2 linked regions of the Thalassobaculum sp. OXR-137 genome follow. The main gene of each other region encodes a partner of the protein of the gene in region 2 in a complex. Links are inferred from orthologs where the notes say so. Each region holds a gene or a part of one and is shown on either strand. Other genes may lie near its edges. The genes, in order: secY and secG.

What was found.
Region 1: the proteins of secG (region 2) and secY are in contact, whole or in part, in a crystal structure (PDB 5AWW), measured with the Thermus thermophilus proteins. The link is inferred for Thalassobaculum sp. OXR-137 from one-to-one orthologs. Residues at the interface, in WP_223903268.1 of Thermus thermophilus: Tyr5, Ile9, Tyr12, Leu13, Ala16, Leu19, Val20, Val23, Leu24, Gln26, Glu27, Pro28, Gln30, Gly31, Ala32, Asp34, Leu35, Met36, Gly37, Gly38, Ser39, Ala40, Asp41, Leu42, Phe43, Ala45, Arg46, Val48, Tyr53, Thr56; in WP_096411648.1 of Thermus thermophilus: Leu14, Gln16, Arg17, Phe20, Ile34, Pro35, Pro37, Ile72, Arg108, Arg109, Asn112, Gln113, Arg116, Ile117, Ile120, Pro145, Gly146, Trp147, Phe152, Phe155, Val156, Val159, Thr160, Val162, Ala163, Gly164, Ala166, Leu167, Trp170, Glu173.

Annotation. Positions count from the first base shown.
Region 1 is NZ_CP139715.1:5,333,085-5,340,822, forward strand. What follows is about bases 352-3,173. They hold secY (preprotein translocase subunit SecY), read right to left. Parts: upstream 2,527-3,173; coding sequence 1,177-2,526; downstream 352-1,176. Other genes in these bases: rpsM (30S ribosomal protein S13), read right to left, coding at 352-364; T8K17_RS24700 (adenylate kinase), read right to left, coding at 617-1,180; rplO (50S ribosomal protein L15), read right to left, coding at 2,599-3,087; rpmD (50S ribosomal protein L30), read right to left, coding at 3,159-3,173. Outside these bases: more of rpsM, read right to left, coding at 1-351; more of rpmD, read right to left, coding at 3,174-3,350; rpsE (30S ribosomal protein S5), read right to left, coding at 3,365-3,937; rplR (50S ribosomal protein L18), read right to left, coding at 3,951-4,313; rplF (50S ribosomal protein L6), read right to left, coding at 4,324-4,857; rpsH (30S ribosomal protein S8), read right to left, coding at 4,870-5,268; rpsN (30S ribosomal protein S14), read right to left, coding at 5,284-5,589; rplE (50S ribosomal protein L5), read right to left, coding at 5,608-6,147; rplX (50S ribosomal protein L24), read right to left, coding at 6,154-6,486; rplN (50S ribosomal protein L14), read right to left, coding at 6,483-6,851; rpsQ (30S ribosomal protein S17), read right to left, coding at 6,874-7,122; rpmC (50S ribosomal protein L29), read right to left, coding at 7,152-7,364; rplP (50S ribosomal protein L16), read right to left, coding at 7,381-7,738. UniProt on the Bacillus subtilis protein: The central subunit of the protein translocation channel SecYEG. Consists of two halves formed by TMs 1-5 and 6-10.
Region 2 is NZ_CP139715.1:3,995,557-4,003,445, forward strand. What follows is about bases 322-3,294. They hold secG (preprotein translocase subunit SecG), read right to left. Parts: upstream 1,984-3,294; coding sequence 1,660-1,983; downstream 322-1,659. Other genes in these bases: T8K17_RS18670 (CTP synthase), read right to left, coding at 322-1,547; tpiA (triose-phosphate isomerase), read right to left, coding at 2,071-2,814; T8K17_RS18685 (peptidyl-prolyl cis-trans isomerase), read left to right, coding at 3,034-3,294. Also shown: more of T8K17_RS18670, read right to left, coding at 1-321; more of T8K17_RS18685, read left to right, coding at 3,295-4,926; trpE (anthranilate synthase component I), read left to right, coding at 4,923-6,428; T8K17_RS18695 (MFS transporter), read right to left, coding at 6,550-7,782; T8K17_RS18700 (hypothetical protein), read left to right, coding at 7,884-7,889. UniProt on the Bacillus subtilis protein: Involved in protein export. Participates in an early event of protein translocation.

The sequences.
Region 1 (7,738 bases), 1.3 Mb from region 2 along the record:
TCTTCTTACCGGCGATCGCCTTAGCGGGGCCCTTGCGGGTCCGGGCGTTCGTGTGGGTACGCTGACCGCGGACCGGAAGGCCCTTACGGTGACGCAGCCCGCGATAGCAGCCGAGATCCATCAGCCGCTTAATGCTCATCGAGGTCTGGCGGCGCAGATCGCCTTCGACCACCAGATCGGTGTCGATGGTCTCGCGCAGCCGGGACAGCTCGTCCTCGGTCATCTCATGAACCCGCCGCTCCGCGGGGATGCCGACCTGCGCGCACAGCTTCTGGGCGGTCGTATGCCCGATGCCGTGAATGTAGGTCAACGCGACAACGACGCGTTTTTGCGTCGGGATGTTCACACCAGCGATGCGCGCCACGCCTGTTCTCCTCACTCAAGTTCGGGGCGTTTAAAACACCAAACGCGCCCCGCACAAGGAGCCTTTTGGCTCCTCGTCGGCCCGCGCAAGAAAATCCGCTAATCAGGGGCGCGGATTATAGTCACGCACGGTCCGAAGTCAATGTCCCAAACCCGAAGATCCGCCCCTACGCGGCCCGCCGGGTTCACTCAGTCTCCGTCCTGTCGGACGGCTGCAACCTCTGCCGCCGGGGCGGCTCTATCATCCGCCGCCTCAGGCGGCCAGAATCTTCTCCAGATCCGCCGTCACGTCGTCCATCGGCTTCATGCCGTCGACGGTCTTCAGCGCGCCCTTCTCCCGGTAGTGCGGGATGATCGGCGCCGTCTGGTCGCGATACACGTCCATGCGCTTGCGCAGGGTGTCCTCGTTGTCGTCGCTGCGGCCTTCCTCGGCCGCGCGCTTCAGGATGCGGTCGATCATCCGCTCCTCGTCGACCTTGAACTCGATCACGTGATCGATCTTCAGGCCCTTCTCCGCCAGCATCTCGTCCAGGGCCTTGGCCTGGGAGACGTTGCGCGGGAAACCGTCGAGGATGAAACCCTTGCTGCAGTCGGGCTCGTCGACCCGCTCGGAGATCATGCGGACGATGATGTCGTCGGAGACGAGCTGCCCGGCATCCATGACAGCCTTGGCTTCCTGCCCGATCTCGGACCCCGAGGCCACCGCCGCCCGGAGCATATCGCCGGTCGAGAGCTGTTTGACGCCGAACTTCTCTTCGAGGCGTTTCGCCTGGGTGCCCTTGCCCGCGCCTGGCGGGCCCAACAGGATCAGGTTCATCCGCGTCTCCCCCGGATCTTCGATTTCTTGATCAGCCCTTCGTACTGGTGGGCCAGCAGATGGGACTGAATTTGGGTGACCGTGTCCATGGTCACCGTCACGACGATCAGCAGGCTGGTGCCGCCGAAGTAGAACGGCACGGCAAGCTGGCTGATCAGGATCTCCGGCAGCACGCAGACGAAGGCCAGGTAGGCGGCACCGATCACGGTCAGGCGGGTCAGCACGAAATCCAGGTAGTCGGCGGTGTTCTTGCCGGGGCGGATGCCGGGCACGAAGCCGCCGTACTTGCGCAGGTTCTCGGCCGTCTCCTGCGGATTGAACACGATCGCGGTGTAGAAGAAGGCGAAGAACACGATCAGCGCCACGTACATCGCGATGTAGAGCGGCTGGCCGTGGCCGAGCAGCACCGTGATCTGGGTCAGCCACTCCGGGCCGCCGCCGCCGGCCGAGAAGCTGGCCACGGTGATCGGCATCAGCAGCAGCGAGCTGGCGAAGATCGGCGGAATGACGCCGGAGACGTTGATCTTCAGCGGCAGATGCGAGCTCTCGCCGCCGGTCATGCGGTTGCCGACCTGGCGCTTGGGATACTGCACCAGGATCCGGCGCTGCGACCGCTCGATGAAGCAGATGAAGGCGATCACCGCGACGGCCATCACCAGCAGCAGCGGGATGACGATCGCCGGCAGCGCGCCGGTGCGGCCGAGCTCGAACAGGCTGGCCAGGGCCGACGGCAGGTTGGCGACGATGCCGGAGAAGATGATCAGCGAGATGCCGTTGCCGATGCCGCGGGCGGTAATCTGCTCGCCCAGCCACATCAGGAAGATCGTACCGCCGACCAGAGTGATCACCGTGGTCGCGCGGAAGAATGCGCCCGGATCGATGACCGCCGTCGTCCCGCCCGGTCCCGGCAGCGACTCCAGCCCCACGGCGATGCCATAGGCCTGGAACGACGCCAGAACGACCGTCAGGTAGCGGGTGTACTGGTTGATCTTCTTGCGGCCGACCTCGCCCTCCTTCTTGAGGGCCTCAAGGTTCGGGCTCACCGCCGTCATCAGCTGCATGATGATCGCAGCCGAGATGTACGGCATGATGTTCAGCGCGAAGATCGTCATGCGGCCGAGAGCGCCGCCGGAGAACATGTTGAAGATGTCCAGCACACCGCCCTGGGTCTGCTGGAAGATCTCGTTCAGGACTCCGGGATCGATCCCGGGCACCGGAATGTAGGTGCCGAGCCGATAGACGATGAGCGCACCCAGCGTGAACCAGATGCGCTTCTTGAGCTCGGTGGCCTTGGAGAAGGCCCCAAGGTTCATCTGCGAGGCGAGTTGGTCGGCACCAGTGGCCATGACTTCGTCCTAGCGTCTGAGGCTTAGCCCGGCACCCGGCATCGGCCGGGACCGGGCACACAGACCGGCAGCTTAGGCCGCCGTCTCTTCCGCCTTCTGGGCGATGCGCGTGGTGATGGAACCGCCCGCCTTCTCGATGGCGGCAACCGCAGCCTTCGACGCGGCGGCGACGCTCACCTCGACCTTGGAGGTCAGCTCGCCCTTGGCCAACAGCCGGACGCCGTCCTTGGCGTTGTCGGCGAGACCGGCCGCCTTCAGCGCCGCCTCGTCGATCACCTTGGAGGCGTCGATCTTGCCGGCGTCGATCGCGGCCTGAACGCGGCCAACATTCACCGCGTCGAAACGCTTGGCGAAAATCTTGTTGTTGAAGCCGCGCTTCGGCAGGCGCCGATAGATCGGCATCTGGCCGCCTTCGAAGCCGTTGATGGCAACACCGCTGCGCGCTTTCTGACCCTTGTGGCCCATGCCGCTGGTCTTGCCCGTGCCCGACCCGGTACCGCGGCCGATGCGCTTGCGCGCCTTGGTCGCGCCGTCGTTGTCTTTCAGCTCGTTCAATCGCATCGTTCAGTCCTCGTCTGCGCATCCGGGGCGGCCAGGATCGGGGTCGAGCCCCGGGCCGCGCGTCCGGTGAATTACGCCTGGTCGACGACCTCGACCAGGTGCTTAACCTTGTGGATCATGCCACGCACGGCCGGCGTGTCCTCGAGCGTACGCTCGCGGTTCAGCTTGCCCAGGCCGAGGCCCGTCAGCGTCGCGATCTGATCCTTCTTCCGGCCCAGGCCGCTACTGACCTGACGCACGGTGACAGTCGCATTCTTCGCCATCATCAGTCTCCCGATTACTCAGCGCTGGCGGCTTCCGCCGCGTCGCCCTGGCTGTCGCGACCGAAGATCTCCGCAACCTTCTTGCCGCGCTTGGCGGCGATGGAGCGCGGCGCGTGGACGTTGCGCAGCGCCTCGAAGGTCGCCTTGATCATGTTGTGCGGGTTCGAGGTGCCGATCGACTTCGCCACCACGTCCTGCACGCCGAGCGCCTCGAAGATGGCGCGCATCGGACCGCCGGCGATGATGCCGGTACCGGCCGGAGCCGCCCGCAGGGTCACGCGACCCGCGCCGAAACGACCGCTGATGTCGTGGTGAAGGGTACGACCCTCACGCAGCGGCACCCGGATCATGGAGCGCTTGGCCTGCTCGGTGGCCTTGCGGATCGCTTCCGGAACCTCGCGCGCCTTGCCGGCGCCGTGGCCGACGCGGCCACGCTGGTCACCCACGATCACGATCGCCGCGAAACCGAAGCGCCGACCGCCCTTGACCACCTTGGCCACGCGGTTGATGCCGACCAGCTTCTCGATCAGATCGCTGTCTTCGCGATCCCGACCCTGGTTGCGGTCCTGCCTGTCCTGACGTGCCATGTCTTGGCCCCTCTTAGAACTTCAGGCCGGCTTCGCGCGCCGCATCAGCAAGCGCCTTCACCCGACCGTGATAGATATAGCCGCCGCGGTCGAACACCACGTCGCTGAGCCCCTTCTCGATGGCACGTGCCGCCACGAGCTTGCCGACCGCCTCGGCCGCTGCCTTGTCGGCACCGGTCTTCAGCGAGCCCTTGAGCTCCTTGTCGAGCGACGAAGCCGCCGCGAGCGTGACGCCATCGATATCGTCGATGACCTGGGCGTAGATATTCTTGGACGACCGGAAGACCGACAAACGCGGGCGACCGGCCGCTTTGCGACGAAGCTGCGCACGGCTGCGCATCTGGCGGCGCTTGAACAGATCCTTGGACGAAAGCATCGCCGAACTCCTACTTCTTCTTACCTTCCTTACGAAGGATAATCTCGTTCGCGTACTTGACGCCCTTGCCCTTGAACGGCTCCGGCGGACGGAACGCGCGGATTTCGGCAGCAAGCTGACCGACGCGCTGCTTGTCCGAACCGCTGATGGAGATCGCCGTGGGGCGCTCGCAGTTCATCGTGATCCCCTCGGGGATCGGGAACCGGACCGGATGGCTGAACCCGAGAGCCAGCACCAGGTCTTTGCCCTCAATCGCGGCGCGATAACCCACACCGTTGATCTCGAGATTGACCGTGAAGCCCGTCGAGACACCGGTGACGAGATTGCTCACCAGCGCCCGGGTGGTGCCCCACATGGCGCGCGCCTTCTTGGACTCGCGCTTCGGCGTGACCTTGACGACGTTATCCTCGTAGACGACGTCGACCTCCGGCGAGATCGGCGCGGACAGCTCACCGAGCTTGCCCTTCGCCTTGATCTCGTCATTGGCGATCTCGACCGTCACACCGTCCGGAATGGAGACCGGATATTTACCGACACGTGACATCATCGCCTCCGATCAGAATACCTGACACAGGACTTCGCCGCCGACATTGGCCGCACGGGCCTCGTTGTCGGACATGACACCGCGCGGGGTCGACAGGATCGCAATCCCGAGACCGTTGTAGACGCGCGGAAGGTCCTTGATCTTGGAGTACACCCGACGGCCCGGCGTGGAGACACGCTTGATCTCCTTGATCACCGGCTCGCCTTCGGAATACTTCAACTCGATCTTGATTTCCGCCACACCGGCACGGACGTCATCCTGCGAAAAACCGCGGATGTAGCCCTCGCGCTGCAGAACCTCGAGCACATTCGCCCGCAGACGCGACGCCGGGCTGACGACGACCGACTTACGTGCGCTCTGACCGTTGCGGATGCGGGTCAGCATATCCCCGAGAGGATCGCTCATCGACATTTGCCGACCTCCCTCTTACCAGCTCGACTTGACCAGGCCCGGAATCTGGCCCGTAGAGCCGAGATCCCGCAGCGCGATCCGCGAAAGCTTGAACTTGCGATAGACGCCGCGCGGGCGTCCGGTGAGTTCGCAACGGTTGCGAATGCGTTCCTTCGCACCGTTCTTCGGAAGCTGCTGCATCTTGAGCTGCGCAGCAAAACGTTCCTCGATCGGCAGCGACCGGTCCATCGCAGTCGCCTTCAGGCGCGCGCGCTTGGCGGCCTGCTGGCTCTGCAGCTTGCGACGGGCGTTGTTCTTTTCAACAGCGCTCTTCTTAGCCATGTCGTCCTCCGACCTCGATCAATTGACGAACGGAAACTGGAAGCGCTTGAGCAGTTCGCGCGCTTCGTCGTCCGTCTTCGCCGTGGTCACCACGATGATGTCCATGCCCCGGATGTTGTCGACCTTGTCGTAGTCGATTTCCGGAAACACGATCTGCTCCTTGATGCCCATGGAATAGTTGCCACGGCCGTCAAAGCTCTTCGGGTTCAACCCACGGAAGTCACGCACCCGCGGGAGCGCGATGTTCACCAGGCGATCCAGAAACTCGTACATCCGCTCGCGGCGCAGGGTCACCTTGACGCCGATCGGCATGCCCTCGCGCAGCTTGAAGCCGGCGATCGACTTCTTGGCGCGGGTCACGACCGGCTTCTGGCCGGCGATCCGGGTCATCTCGTCGAGTGCAGCCTGGATCTTCTTGCTGTCGCTCACCGCCTCGCCGACGCCCATGTTCAGCACGATCTTGTCGATCGCCGGAACCTCGTGGACGTTGGAGTAGCCGAACGCGGACTGCAGGTCCGGGCGGATCGACTTGGTGTATTCTTCGTACAATCGAGCCATCTTGCCTTACCTCGCCGCCGAGTCAGCGTCGATCGTCTCGCCGGAGCGCTTCGCGACACGAACCTTCTTGCCGTCGCGCTCTTCGAAACGAATGCGGGTCGCTTCGCCGGATTTCGGATCCACGTGCATCACGTTGGACAGATCCATCGACGCCTCGCGCTCCACGATGCCACCCTGGGTGGTCTGGCTCGGACGCGTATGGCGCTTGATCATGTTCACGCCCTGCACGACCACGCGGTTTTCCGACGGGATCACACGCAGGACTTCGCCCTGCTTGCCCTTGTCGCGGCCGGTGGTGACGATCACCCGGTCGCCCTTCTTAACGCGCGCGGCCATCACAACACCTCCGGAGCGAGCGAAATGATCTTCATGAACTTCTTCGCACGCAGTTCACGGGTCACCGGGCCGAAGATACGCGTACCGATCGGCTCGCCCTGCTTGTTGATCAGCACGGCGGCGTTGGTATCGAACCGGATCGCGGTACCGTCCTGACGGCGAATTTCCTTGGCCGTGCGAACGATGACGGCGCGATGGACGTCACCCTTCTTCACGCGGCCCCGGGGAATCGCTTCCTTCACGGACACCACGATGACATCGCCGACCGAAGCGACCTTGCGCTTCGAGCCGCCGAGCACCTTGATGCACTGCACCCGCCGAGCGCCGGAATTGTCCGCGACGTCGAGGTTCGTCTGCATCTGAATCATGACCTGTCCTCCTAGGTCCGGGTCACGCGCCGGCCGCGGCGTCGTCGTAGACGACCGCGAACCGCTTGTTTTTCGAAACCGGTGCGCACTCGATGATGCGCACCATGTCGCCCTGCTTGAACCGGTTCTCAGGGTCGTGAGCCGAGAACCGCTTGGAGCGGGTGATGAACTTCTTGTAGAGCGGATGCATGACCCGCCGCTGGACGTTCACGACCACCGTCTTGTCGCCCTTGTCGCTGACGACGGTGCCCTGAAGAACACGCCTCGGCATTGCTTTCTCCTAACCCCTTGACCGGTACTTCAGGCCGAAGCCCCGGCGCGGGCCTTCTCGCCCATGATCGTCTTAACTGTCGCGATCTCGCGCCGAACCTGACGCATCCGATCGGAGTTCTCGAGCTGTCCGTTCGCCCGCTGGAAGCGCAGATTGAACGCCTCCTTACGCAGCTGCAGCAGCTGATCCTTCAACTGGTCCGGCGACTTCGTCCGGAGATCCTCGGCAATCTTGTTTGCCATCTTTAACTCCTCCGACTCACTCGCCCAGACGGGTCACGAACCGGGTGTCGACCGGAAGCTTCATGGCAGCGAGGCGGAACGCCTCCTCGGCCAGATCCTTCGGAACACCATCCAGTTCGAACATGATACGGCCCGGCTTCACACGGCAGACCCAGAACTCCGGAGAGCCCTTACCCTTACCCATGCGGACCTCGGCCGGCTTGCTCGACACCGGCACATCCGGGAAAATCCGGATCCACACGCGACCGGCGCGGCGGATGTGTCGGGTGATCGCACGACGGGCAGCCTCGATCTGGCGGGCGGTGACACGCGCGGGCGTGGTCGCCTTCAAACCGTAGGCGCCGAAGTTCAGCGCCGTCCCACCCTTGGCCAGG
Region 2 (7,889 bases):
TGGAACTGGACGCCGACGAACCACGGATGGTCCGGCCGCTCGATGATTTCCGGAAGCACACCGTCCGGCGACATGCCGGAGAAGCGCAGACCCGCCTGCTCCAGAGCCGGCTTGTAGTTGATGTTGACCTCATAGCGGTGCCGGTGGCGCTCATGGATCAGGGCGTCGCCGTAGATGTCGTGTACCCGGCTGCCGTCCTCGAGCCGGCACTCATAGGCGCCGAGACGCATGGTGCCGCCGTAGTCGCCGCCCGCATCGCGGGTCTCGGTGACATTGCCCCGGGTCCATTCGGTGAGCAGGCCGACGACCGGCTCATCGCAGGGACCGAACTCGGTGGAACCCGCACCCGCAATGCCGCCGCCGGAGCGCGCCGCTTCGATGCAGGCCATCTGCATGCCGAAGCAGATGCCGAAATAGGGAATCCGCCGCTCGCGGGCGAAGGTGACCGCCGCGATCTTGCCCTCGGAACCGCGCTCGCCGAAGCCGCCCGGCACCAGGATGCCGTGGACATCCTCCAGCCGCATGACCGCTTCGCTCTCGGTCTCGAAGATCTCGCTGTCGATCCAGTCGAGCTCGACCTTCACGTTGTTGGCGATGCCGCCATGAGTCAACGCCTCGGCCAGCGACTTGTAGCTGTCCAGCAGGCTCGTGTACTTGCCGACCACGGCGATCTTCACATGACCTTCCGGATTGGCGACCCGGTCCATGATGCCGGTCCAGCGCTCCAGATTCGGCTCGCTCTCGTCCTGCAGCAGGCCGAAATGGCGCAGCACCTCGGTGTCCAGCCCGTCCTCATGGTAGCGCAGCGGCACCTCGTAGATCGACGAGGCGTCGAGCGCCGGGATCACCGCTTCGGGACGGATGTTGCAGAACTGGCCGATCTTGCGGCGCTGGTCGCTCGGAATCTCCCGGTCGCACCGGCACAGCAGGATGTCCGGCTGGATACCGACGCTCTGCAGCTCCTTCACCGAGTGCTGGGTCGGCTTGGTCTTCAACTCGCCGGCCGAGGGGATGTAGGGCACCAGGGTCAGGTGCAGGAACAGCGAGCGCTCGTGGCCGAGCTCGTTGCCGAGCTGGCGAATCGCCTCCAGGAAGGGCAGGCCCTCGATGTCGCCGACCGTGCCGCCGATCTCGCACAGGACGAAATCCTCGTCCGTGATGTCGCCCTTGGCGAACTCCTTGATCGCGTCGGTGACGTGCGGGATGACCTGGATCGTGGCGCCGAGATAGTCGCCGCGCCGCTCGCGCGTGATCACGTCCATATAGATCTGGCCGGTGGTCACGTTGTCGCTCTTGCGGGCCGAGACGCCGGTGAAGCGCTCGTAATGGCCGAGATCGAGATCGGTCTCCGCCCCGTCGTCGGTGACGTAGACCTCGCCGTGTTGATACGGGCTCATGGTGCCCGGATCCACGTTCAGATAGGGGTCCAGCTTGCGCAGCCGGACTTTATAGCCGCGTGCCTGAAGCAGCGCGCCAAGGGCGGCAGAGGCGAGACCTTTTCCCAGGGAGGAGACCACGCCGCCGGTAATGAAGATAAACCGCGTCATGGGCGTTCCTTATACATCATCGAGTGCGATCCAAGCACGCGTTGTGACCATCCGGCGCCACGAATGCGATGCCGGTCGAGAACGGGCGGGAATTTCCCGCCGAATCAATGTGTTACTGCGAGAGAGGCGCGGCGGGAGCCGTCGGCTCGGCCGGCGTCGAGACCGCCGGAACCTGATCGACGATGGACGCCTTCTTGGTCTGGGAGGCGAGAATCGCCAATGTCAGGCTGGTCGCCATGAAGCAGGCGGCCAGAATCGCCGTGGTCCGGGTCAGCAGGTTTGCGGTGCCGCGCGCCGACATGAAGGACCCGAGGCCGCCGCCACCGCCGCCGCCACCGCCGATGCCCAGGCCGCCGCCCTCGCTGCGCTGAAGCAGCACGGTGACGATCAGCGCCAGCGCGATCATGAGATGTACGGTGAGAATGATCAGTTGCATGTCGAACCCCGGTCTTCGGTCGGCGCGGGTTGTAACGTTTCCAGCGCCGGTTGGCCAGTCTGTCGTGCGTCTATCTCAGACACGCGGTCACGGGGTCGCCTGGGCGATGCCGAGGAAGTCCTCCGCTTTGAGCGACGCGCCGCCGACCAGGGCGCCGTTCACGTTGGCCACCGACATCAGTTCCTTGGCGTTCCCCGGCTTCACCGAGCCGCCATAGAGCAGCCGGACGTTGGCCGCGTCGCCGCAGATATCGTCCAGCACCTTGCGGATATGCGCATGGACGGCGGCGACGTCCTCGGCGGTCGGCGTGCGGCCGGTGCCGATCGCCCAGACCGGCTCGTAGGCCACGACCAGCGTCTCGCCGGTCAGCCCCTCGGGCACCGAGCCGCGGACCTGACTCTCGACCACCTCAAGCGCCTTGCCGGCATCGCGCTCGGCCTCGGTCTCGCCGACGCAGACGATGGGCACCAGGCCGGCCCGGCGGGCCGCCTCGGCCTTGGCGCGGACCTCCGCATCGGTCTCGCCGTGATCGGCGCGGCGCTCGGAATGGCCGACGATGACATAGGTGCAGCCGAGATCGGCCAGCATCTCCGGGGAGACGTCGCCTGTATGGGCGCCGCTCTCCGCGGTGTGGCAGTCCTGGCCGCCCAGGGCGACGCCGCTGGAACCGAGCATGACGCTGACCGGCGACAGATAGACCGACGGCGGGCAGACCACGAGTTCCACCGCCACCTTGCCGACGTTGCGGGCCAGCGCCTCGGCCAGAACCTCGCTGGAGACGCGGTCCATGTTCATCTTCCAATTGCCGGCAATCAGCGCGCGTGGAGCCACGGCGAAACCCTCCTTGGTCGTCACTGGATGCTTTGAAACGTGGGGACGCTCTAGCACGGGGCAAGGGTGCCCGCCACCCGCCGATCCCCCGTCCGATCCCTCGCCCGATCCCCGGCCCGATCCCCCGCCCTGCCCGAAGCCTTGCGTTCTAAGGGGGACGGAGCCTACAACCCTGATCCGAACGACCATTCGCGACCCGCTGCATCAGGCCGCCGTATCATGCTCCAGTTTATTCGTTCCAAGGTCTCCTCGATCTTCGTCAAGATTCTGTTCGTCCTGCTGATCGCGAGCTTCGCGATCTGGGGCATCGGCGACACGATCTTCGGCAGCCCCGCCGGCCGCGCCGCGGTCGAGGTCGACGGCGACGTGCGGGTCACCGCGGTCGAGGCGGCGGAGGAGTTCGACCGGTCGCGCCGGCGTCTGGGCATTCCGCTGACCGTGGATCAGGCGATCCAGCTCGGCCTGCTCGACCAGACCCTGCAGAACCTGACGGTGCAGAGCCTGATGGTCGTGGCGACCAACCGGCTCGGCCTGTCCGCGAGCGACGAGCAGATCGTCCAGCTCATCCACCGGCAGTTCCGCGACAGCCTGGGTCAGTTCGATCGCACCGCCTACCAGACCTTCCTGGCCTCGAACGGCTGGAGCGAGTCGGAGTTCGTCTCCCGCGCCCGCCGCGACCTGGCCCGCAACCAGCTCATCGGCGCCGTGGCCGCCGGCAGCGAGAAGACCGTGCCTGACGCGATCGTTAAGACGCTGCACGACTATCGCGAGGAGCGCCGGATCGCGGCGGCGGTGCGCATCGACGCCTCCGCCCTGCCCGCCCCCGAGCAGCCGGACGAGGCGGCGCTGAGCGCCTATTACGAAGAGCGCAAGAAGGACTACGAGACGCCGGAATACCGCGGCGTGAGCTGGCTGGCGGTCTCGCCCCAGTCGATCGCCCAGTCCATGGAGATCCCCGAGGACGAGCTGCGGGAGCTGTTCGAGGAGCGCAAGGCGAGCTTCGACACCCGGGGAACGCGCACGGTCGACCAGGCCCTGTTCGCCGACCAGGACGCGGCCGGCGCCGCCTATGACCGGATCCAGGCGGGCGAGGATTTCGCCGCGGTGGCCGAAGAGGTCACCGGCATGTCCGCCGCCGAACTCGATTTCGGTCAGGTGACCCGCAGCGACCTGCCCGAAGGCACCGCCGAGGCGGTCTTCGCCCTCACCGAGCCGGGCTCGGTGACGGAGCCGGTGGAAAGCCCGTTCGGCTGGCACCTGTTCCGCATCCGCGAGGCCGAGGTCGGCGCGCCGGCAAGCTTCGAGGACGTGCGCGACGACCTGAGGCGCGAAGTCGCCCTGGAACGGGCCTATGACGAGGTCTTCGAGCGCTCCAACGCCGTGGAGGACGCGCTCGCCGCCGGGTCCACCCTGGAGGAAGCGGCCCGGTCGCTGAACATCCCGCTGAACCAGATCCCCTTCGTCGCCCGCGACGGCAGTCAGCCGGCCGGCGGCATCGTCACCACCCTGCCCGGCGAGCCGTTCCTGCGGACCGCCTTCGAGACCGAGACGGGCACCCAGAGCACGCTGACCGAAACCCGCGACGGCACCTATTTCATCCTGCGCGTCGATGGCGTCGAGCCGCCGCGGATTCCCGAACTCGGGCAGGTCCGCCCGGCGGTGCTCGCCGATTGGGACACGGAACAGCGTCTGGAGCGGGCGGAGGACATCGCCGACGAGATCGTCGCCGCCGTGAAGGCCGGCACGCCGCTCGCCGAGGCCGCCGCCGAGCACGACCTGACGGTCGAGCGTCTGCCGGCGATCACCCGCCAGGGCCAGGGCCTGACCCCCGGCTGGCCGCCGGCCGTCGCGGGCGCCCTGTTCGAGCAGAAGGCCGGCGGCGCCAGCGCCGTCAGCAGCGACCAGGGCGCCGCCGTGGTCACCCTGGTCGAGGTCATCGAGGGCGGCGGCTCCATGGCGGGGCCGCAGGACCAGGTCCGGGCCGAGATTGCCGGCGCCGTCTCCAACGACCTGATCGAGCTGCTGCTCGCCGATCTGGAAAGCCGCCACGAGGTCACCGTCAATCCGGGTGCCGTGCGTCAGCTCTTCACCGTGAACGAAGGCGCGCAATGACCACCAGTCCCGATTTCGACGCGTTCCGAGAGGCCTACGACGCAGGACGGGCGCAGGTGGTCTGGACCACCCTGGTCGCCGATCTGGAGACGCCGGTCTCCGCCATGATGAAGCTGGCGGACGGCCGGGCGAACGCCTTCCTGCTGGAATCCGTCGAGGGCGGCGCGGTGCGCGGCCGCTACTCGATCATCGGCCTGAAGCCGGACCTGATCTGGCGGTTCTACAAGGACAAGGCGGAGATCAACCGGCAGGCCCGGGTCGACACCGACGCCTTCGAGCCGCTGTCGGAGCCGCCGCTGGCCTCCCTGCGGGCGCTGATCGCCGAGAGCCGCATCGACCTGCCGGCCGAGGTGCCGCCGATGGCGGCCGGCCTGTTCGGCTATATGGGCTACGACGCCATCCGCCTGTTCGAGGACATTCCGGACAACAACCCGGACACCCTCGGCATCCAGGACGGCATCATGCTGCGGCCGACCATCGTCTGCGTGTTCGACAACATCGACGACATGGTCACCATCATCACCCCGGTCTATCCGGACGCCGAGATGGGCGCGCGGGCGGCCTATGCGGCGGCGGCGGAGCGGCTGGCCGACGTGGTCTCCGATTTCGAGCGCTCCCTGCCCTACCGCCGCGAGCGGCCGGGGGCGGTCGACGCCCTGCCGGAGCCGGTCTCCAATACCGGACGCGAGCAGTATCACGAGATGGTCCGCCGGACCGTCGAGTACATCAACGCCGGCGACGCCTTCCAGGTGGTGCCGTCGCACCGGATGTCGGTGCCGTTCACCCTGCCGCCCTTCGCGCTGTACCGCTCGCTGCGGCGGCTGAATCCCTCGCCCTTCCTGTTCTTCTTCGATTTCGGCGCCTATTCGATCGTCGGCTCCAGCCCGGAGATCCTGGTGCGGCTGCGCGACGGGGTGGTGACGATCCGCCCGCTCGCCGGCACCCGCAAGCGCGGCGAGACCCCGGAAGAGGACAAGGCCCTGGCCGAGGAGCTGCTGGCTGATCCGAAGGAACGGGCCGAGCATCTCATGCTGCTCGATCTGGGCCGCAACGACGTGGGCCGGGTGGCCAAGATCGGCACGGTGGAGGTGAAGGACCAGTTCACCATCGAGCGCTACAGCCACGTCATGCACATCGCCAGCCACGTGGACGGCGAGCTGGCCGAGGACAAGGACGTGCTGGAAGCCCTGTTCGCCGGCTTCCCGGCGGGCACGGTGTCCGGCGCGCCCAAGGTCCGGGCGATGGAGATCATCGACGAGCTGGAAGTGTCGCGCCGCGGCGTCTATGCGGGGGCCGTGGGCTATCTCTCGGCCAACGCCATGGACACCTGCATCGCCCTGCGCACCGCCCTGGTGAAGGACGGCACCATGTACGTCCAGGCCGGCGGCGGCGTGGTCGCCGACAGCGACCCCGAGGCCGAATGGCAGGAAACCCAGAACAAGGCCCGCGCCCTCATCCGCGCGGCCCAGGAAGCGGTGCGCTTCGCGGCAAGGCGGAGCTGACCCGCCTAATCTCTAAACATGTGTCATCCCGAACTCGTTTCGGGACCTCACGTGCGTCGATGCCGTTGGAGGTCCCGAAACAAGTTCGGGATGACGGTTAAAACGGATGAGTGGGTAGCCCCTACTCCGCCGGCTGGGCCACCGGCTCGGTGCGCCGCCCCGCCGGCAGCAGCAGCCCCGCAACAGCGCCACCCGCCGCGAACAGGGCCAGCAGCACTAGCAGCGGCTCGAAATCGCCGGCCATGTCGTAAAGCTGGCCCACCAGCGGCACGCTGATCGCCGACACGCCCAGCGACACCAGGAACTTCACCCCGAAGGCGGTGCCGCGCCAGGCCGGCGGCGAGTAGCGGGCGAACAGGCTGTTCTCGGCCGGCACGAAGGCGGTGTTGGTCAGCACCATCATCGCCGCCACCGGCAGCAGCAGCGGCCCGGCCAGGGTCGCGGCCACCGCCAGGAACGGGATCTGCAGCGCCCAGCAGGTGATGTAGACCCGCTTCAGGTCGAACCGGTCGGCCATCCAGCCGCCCAGCACCTGCGCCAGCGCCGACACCGCGTAGATCAGCGAGACCAGCACGCCGACCCCGGCGGTGGTCTCGACCATGCCGACCAGCCGCTGGTCGAACAGCTTGGGCATGGCGAAGGAGGTCGACTGGTAGATCAGACCGGACAGGGCGATCGTCACCATCAGCACCAGGGCGCCGCGCAGCATGTCGCCACGGCTGGCCTCCCTGGCGGCTGCGTGATGGACCGCCCGGTTGTCCTCCACCAGACCGAACAGGATCGAGACGACCAAGCCGACGCCGACCAGCACGCAGATCGCCCCGGGCACGAAGAACGCCCACTGCCAGCCGAAGGCGGCGGCGAGCGTGCCGGCGACCACGGCCCCGCCGGCGGTCCCCAGCGAGCCGAACACGCCGTTGATGCCGAGCGCGCGGCCCCGGGTCGCCGGGTCGCGGGTGACCCAGGCGATGCCGACCGGGTGGTAGATCGAGGCGAACAGCCCGATGCCGCCCAGGCCGACCGCCATGGCGAACGGCCCGTCGGCGAAGCCGGTGGCGACGCACATGCCGCCGGTGCCCAGGAAGAACAACGCCATCATCCCCGGCGCGCTCCACCGGTCGGCCAGCCAGCCGGCGGGGACCGCGGCGGCGCCGAACAGGATCTGGCTGACCAGCATCAGCGCGATCAGGTCGCCGAACCGCATGTCCCAGGCGCTCTCCAGCGACAGGACGACCGTCGGATAGAGCAGCATCAGCAGATGCGAGAAGGTATGGCCGACACAGGAGAAGCCGAGCGCAAACCGGGACGAGACCGGCATGGACGAAACGGGCACGGGCGAGACGGGGCTGGACATGGGCGCTTCCTCTTTCGTCCGTTATCCCACGCAACGCAAAGTGGCGACAAGACGCCGCCATGCGCTTGCGGTGGGCCATCGGGCTTTCTAGAGTCGGATCCATGGCG